Regions from separate parts of the Bacillus cereus group sp. MYBK79-1 genome, predicted to be linked through region 1. Evidence: riboswitches for the same ligand, from Rfam matches in the RefSeq annotation. Region 1 holds a riboswitch; the other holds the start of a gene.

Region 1 (3,193 bases):
TACTTGTACTAGCGGTGCTACGTACATTAAGTTTAGGTGTTGCAACTGTGTATTTTGTATTATTTTGAACTGTGATACCTTTTACTAAAGGCTGTGAACCATTAGAAACGAATGCTTTTTGTACGTAACCTGTTTTGCCATTATGTAAAATTTTATACCAATCGCCTTGTTCTTCTTGAATGGTAACGAATTTTCCATTTGGTAATACATCTAAAATTGAAGATTCTAAATTAGGTTCAGATCGAACATTTAATGCATTGGCATTAACGATATATTGATTATTAGATTGAAGTTTGTTTTTTAGTAGAATAGAATCTTTTTGTACGTAACCTACTTTATTATTAACAGATACTTTATACCAACCATTAGTTGTTTCAAGTATGTTCACCTTCGTATTAAAGCGAATTGTATCAATTGATGAGCTATTTGCGTTATCTTTTGTATGTAAGGCTACCTGATCGACTTTTACATATCCAGTTTTCACATTAGATAATTGTTCAGCGTTGGCTGTTTGTACATTTGTTTCTCCCATAGAAGGAAGTAAAGAAGCAATTGCGACAGTAGTTGCTGTTAAAGCAGTAGCTTTCATATTCATATAATAGAGACCTCCTCTAGTTGTATAGTTGTAATTTTATTATAGTATAAAGATATAATATAGTGGGTTTATTCACATAAATGTAATATGAAATCAATATAAAAATAAATTTTTTGAGGATAATGATTCCTTTTTACCTAATTAATTAGGATAATAATTTCTAACATAGAATATAAGTATTATATAGCTTTGTTATTTTGTTGATAATTGAGAAAATTAAAACAGTTGATGATGTCTTATTACGGTGTTATACTGACAGTGTTAATTTCATAGTTTGCTAGGAGAGCTGGTGTTGCCAGCTGAGAGTAGGCCGTAAGCCTTTGATCCTTTTCATTACCTGATCTAGATTATGCTAGCGTAGGGAAGCAATTCGGACACTAATAATGAGTCCCCGTTTCTTTGCGTATAGAAACGGGGCTTTTTTATTTGAAAATTTCATATTGAACCACTAGGGGTGCTTGTTGTGCTGAGAGAGGAATAATCCTTAACCCTTACAGACCTGATCTAGGTAATACTAGCGAAGGGAAGTGGAGCAACGAATAAATTATAATTTTGTTTGCTGTAACCACTTCTTATTTAGAAGTGGTTTTTTATTTATATACACATACCGGAAGGGGATAGGGAAATGAAATTTTGCGATAGATTATTAGAAACTGTACAACCAGTTTGGGAGATGAGTCATAATCATCCGTTTGTAGTAGGTATGGGGGATGGCACGTTAGAAAAAGATAAGTTTCAGTATTATATTATTCAAGATTATTTATATTTGTTAGATTATGCAAAGCTATATGCGATTGGTGTTGTAAAGGCAACGAATCCACAAGTAATGGGGAAATTCGCTGAACAAATTGATGGAATATTAAATGGAGAAATGACGATCCATAAACAGTATGCAAAAAGACTTGGAATTTCTATAGAGGAGATAGAGTCAGCAAAACCATCTGCTAAAAATTTAGCTTATACAAATTACATGATGTCTGTATCTCAAAATGGCACACTTGCGGAATTAATAGCAGCACTTCTTCCATGTATGTGGAGCTATTGGGAAATTGGAAAGCGTTTAAATGATATTCCTGGAGCAAGAGATCATGAGTTTTTTGGTGAGTGGATTCAAGGATATAGTTCTGAAGAATACGGTAACCTTTGTATTTGGTTAATAGATTTATTAAATGAAATGGCAGTTGGAAAGTCTGACAAAGAGCTAGATCGATTAGAGGAGATTTTCCTATATTCCAGTCGATTTGAATATTTATTCTGGGATATGTCCTACCGTAAGGAGATGTGGGGATTTGAGGAGCAAGAACATACTACAGTTTCATAATGTTTCTTTTCATTATGATGAGAAACCAATCATCAATGAATTAAATGCTTCTATACAAGATAAAGAGTTTGTAAGTATTATCGGACCGAGTGGATGCGGGAAAAGTACTTTATTTCGCCTTATTACAGGTTTAGAAGAAGCAAGTACTGGTCAGATAGAGCTGACAGAAACGAAGAGCCATCCTGTAGGGTATATGCCCCAAAAAGATATGCTCCTGCCGTGGAGAACGATTATTGAGAATGCTGCTCTGCCGCTAGAGTGCCAAGGTGTACAGAAGAAAGAAGCACAAATAAAGGCAAAGGAACTGCTACATAAATTTGGATTACAAGGGTATGAGACTAAATATCCGAAAGATTTATCTGGTGGTATGAGGCAACGCGTATCCTTTATCCGAACTTTATTAACAGGCGGGGAGATATTGCTGTTAGATGAACCGTTTAGCGCGCTAGATGCTTTAACGAAGGCATCTTTGCAAGAATGGTTGTTTGAACAATGGAAAGAGTGGGAAAAAACAATTTTGTTTATCACTCATGATGTGGAAGAAGCATTATTTCTTTCTAATCGAATTTTCGTTGTAGAAAATCAACCGATAACTACTTTAACCGAGAGGATTGTACCGCTTGATTGTAACCGGACAAGAAAAGATTTATATAAGCCGGAAGTGTTAGCGCTGAAAGATGAGCTTCTTAGTATGTTACAAAGGCAGGTACTCGTATGATGAACCGGTTGAAGGAGTTATTACCTGCTCTTACACTTTCTAGTATTTTACTTGCCCTTTGGGAAGTAGGGGCAAGAATTGTAGATGAAATGTACATTTTACCGTCACCGTCTGCAATTGTAGTGAAGATATGGAAACTAAAAGATATATTATTTACGGTTCATTTACCGGCAACCTTATCCGTCGTTTTAATAGGGGTGGCTATTTCTATCGTACTTGGGGTAGGGCTAGCGATGTTAATGAATGCGAGTAATTGGATGGAGAGAGCATTTTATCCATTATTAGTCGCTTCACAAACAATTCCTATTACAGCACTTGCTCCGCTTTTCGTTTTATGGTTTGGATATACAATTTGGAGTAAGGTCGTTGTTACGGTTTTAATTACGTTTTTCCCAATTGCGGTCAATACGTATGATGGACTACGCAGTACGAAAAAAGAATGGGAGGAGCTCTTAGTTACGTATGGAGCAACGAAAAAAGATGTTTTTCTTAAATTAAAGTTGCCATCTGCTCTTCCTTATTTTTTCTCAGCTTTAAAAATTGCAGTTCCGCTTAGTGT
Region 2 (3,193 bases), on a different contig from region 1:
GAGAATATTATAAACAACCAGATCTTTGGATGGAAGCATATGATAAAGTAATGAACACAAAAAAAGCAAACATGACAGTAGTATATGAAGATGCATTAGGAACATGGGTAACGATATTAGAGCCAATTAAAGATGGAGACGGAAATATTGTGGCAATTGTTGCAGCCGATGTAGATGCCTCTATTGTTCCTATTACAAAGGAAAGATTCATTATACAAGGTTTAATGTTTATTTGTATTTCTGTTCTAATTGCCACTGTTATTCAATTCTTAATCGTACGTAACGCACTTGCTCCATTGCGAGATTTACGTGAAGGATTGCGTAAAGTCGGTGAAGGTGATTTAAGTATTAAATTAGAGGAAAGACCAGATGATATTGGTATTATTAATGCATATTTTAATAATACCATCGAGAAGTTTAAAGGAATTATAGATAAAGTGAAGCAGACAGCAGAACAGGTTTCCTCATCTTCACAAGAATTGTCAGTGAGTACGAAAGAGAATAGTATGGCAGTTCAAGAAATCGTAAGTTCTATGGTTGGATTAAGAGCTGGCGCTCAATCACAAGAAACGTCAGTACCACAGTATTTAGGTATTGTATGTGAAATGGAAGATAAGATGGAAGAGATAAAGAATGCTGCAGAACAAATGGCGAAAGAGTCTGAAGGTACGAAGCATCATTCAGTAAAAGGAAATGGTGTTATTAAACAGGCGATTAATCAAATGAATATAATACAAAATGCAGTACAAGATTTATCTTCTATCATTCATTCTTTGGAAACAAGATCAAAAGAAATTAGAGATATTGTCAATGTAATTACAGGTATTTCAAATCAAACGAATTCGCTAGCTTTACATGCTTCTATTGAAGCTTCACGTACTGATGCAAGCGGAAAGGGATTTGAAGCTGTTGCTGATGAAGTGCGTAAATTAGCAGAGCAGACGGAAGCATCAGCAAAAGATATAGCGAAATTAATAGGGGAAACACAAGCTGAAACGGAAGAAGCTGTTGCTTCAATGCAAAAAGCTTCAAAAGAAGTAGGATCTGGAATGAAACTTGTTGAAAGTAGTGGTACTTTCTTTGAAAAAATTTCAAAATCAGCACAATCTGTTACAAATCAAGTTAGAGTTGTTTCTAGCAATTCAAGTGATATATTGCAAAATAGCCAAAATATAGTTCGTGTTGTAAATGAACTATCGCTTATCGCAAACACGTATGCGAATAGTAGTAGTAATATTGAAGAAAGTATGAAAGAACAGGAAATGTCTGTACAAGATATTGCTGAATTAGCTAGTTCTTTAAGCTGGCTTTCACAGGAGTTACAAGAGTTAATTGGGGAATTCAAAAGTTAAATGAAATGATTATACACGCTTTTGTTTGTTCAATAAAATAAATCATGCTACAATGAAAACGAATTAAGGACCGGGGAGCCAATTGGCTGAGAGGATGTAAGTATACATCGACCCTCAACCTGATCTGGATAATGCCAGCGTAGGGAGTTACTTAAAGTGATGTAGCATATGTTATTCTATAATAACTTGCATACAAGGCTTTCCTACGCAGTAGGAAAGCCTTTTCTTGTTTTAACATTTTATTTTATAAGGGGGATTTTACTATGTCACAACAAGTTACAATTTCATTTTCAGTAGTACCACAAGCGAAGAATAAAGATGTGTATTCTGTTGTCGATAAAGCAATTGAAGTTGTACAACAATCGGGAGTTCGTTATGAAGTAGGGGCAATGGAAACAACGCTGGAAGGAGAATTAGATGTACTTCTTGACGTCATTAAACGTGCGCAACAAGCTTGTGTGGATGCTGGAGCAGAAGAAGTGATTACTTCTATTAAAATCCATTATCGTCCAAGCACTGGTGTAACGATAGATGAAAAGGTTTGGAAGTACCGTGATGAATATGCAAAACCAGAAGCAATCTAAAATAATTACAACAATTTGGCTTATCCTTCTCATTGCAATATGGGAAGGATCTGTTTCATTATTTAAAATTGAACCGTGGATTTTGCCGAAGCCTTCTGCCATTGTTCAAGAATTAATTGGAATGAAAGATTTACTATTACCGAATACGATGCAAACGTTACAAGAGGTTCTAATCGGACTGTTCTTTGCGATTTTAATTGGGACAAGTATTGCAATTATTATGGACGTTATCCCTTTATTTCGTATTTTAATAAATCCGTTGCTTGTTATTTCGCAAACGATTCCAATCGTTGTACTTGCACCGTTATTTATTATTTGGTTTGGATATGGAATGCTACCGAAAGTAATGGTAGTCATACTCGTTTGTTTCTTCCCGATTGCGCTTAGCATTTTAGAAGGTTTTCAAACGGTAGATAAAAATATGTTGAAGTTGTTGCAAACGATGAAGGCAACGAAATGGCAAGTTTACCAGAAAGTAAAGTTTCCCGCAGTGCTTCCATACTTTTTCTCAGGTTTAAAAATTGCAGTTACATATAGCGTAATGGGAGCAATTATTGGAGAATGGCTCGGTGCAAGCGAAGGATTAGGAGTTATGCTTACAAGGGCTACAAAATCCTTTTTAACAGCCCGAGTATTTGGCGTGGCAGCAATTATTGTTATGGTGACATTATGCCTGTATTTTATCGTAGAGTTTATGGCAAGAATAACAGCACCATGGATATATAGAAAGGACGGCAGAAAATGAAAAAAGGTTTAAAAGTTATGTTGGCTGCCTTATTAGCAGTAGGTGTGGCTGGATGTAATCCGGCGAAGAAAGAAGAAAGTGCAAGTAAAGATCAAAAAGTAAAAGTAGTATTAGATTGGTTTCCGAATACGAATCATACTGGTTTATATGTAGCGCAAGCGAACGAGTATTATAAAAAGCAAGGATTAGATGTAGAAATTATTCAGCCAGGTGATAATGTGACAGCGGAGCAAATGATAGCTTCAGGAAAAGCTGACTTCGCAATAAGCGCACAAGAAAATGTAACGTTGGCTCGTGTGGAAGGTATACCTGTTGTATCTGTAGGAGCGATTATTCAGCATAACACTTCAGCTTTTGCATCGCTTAAGAAAGATAATATGACGTCACCAAAAGATTTTGAAGGTAAACGTTACGGAGGCTGGGGAGGACCAGCAGAAGAAGCAACGTTGAAGACAATTATGGAGAAACATAAAGCTGATTTTAATAAAGTTGAAAAAATCATCTTAGGACAA

Evidence for each region. A riboswitch is a leader RNA that binds a small molecule or an ion and turns the genes downstream of it on or off. The one in region 1 is predicted to bind thiamine pyrophosphate.
Region 2: another riboswitch for thiamine pyrophosphate. It lies ahead of ACTFOB_RS18595 (MTH1187 family thiamine-binding protein); the one in region 1 lies ahead of tenA (thiaminase II).

Annotation. Positions count from the first base shown of each region.
Region 1 is NZ_JBQAEO010000003.1:5,061-8,253, forward strand. Features, by position in the region: gene ACTFOB_RS06865 (SH3 domain-containing protein) at 1-595, opposite strand, end outside; TPP riboswitch at 865-976, shown strand; TPP riboswitch at 1,036-1,138, shown strand; gene tenA (thiaminase II) at 1,221-1,916, shown strand; gene ACTFOB_RS06875 (ABC transporter ATP-binding protein) at 1,885-2,634, shown strand; gene ACTFOB_RS06880 (ABC transporter permease) at 2,634-3,193, shown strand, end outside.
Region 2 is NZ_JBQAEO010000012.1:41,396-44,588, forward strand. Features, by position in the region: gene ACTFOB_RS18590 (methyl-accepting chemotaxis protein) at 1-1,352, shown strand, start outside; TPP riboswitch at 1,414-1,515, shown strand; gene ACTFOB_RS18595 (MTH1187 family thiamine-binding protein) at 1,616-1,936, shown strand; gene ACTFOB_RS18600 (ABC transporter permease) at 1,908-2,681, shown strand; gene ACTFOB_RS18605 (ABC transporter substrate-binding protein) at 2,678-3,193, shown strand, end outside.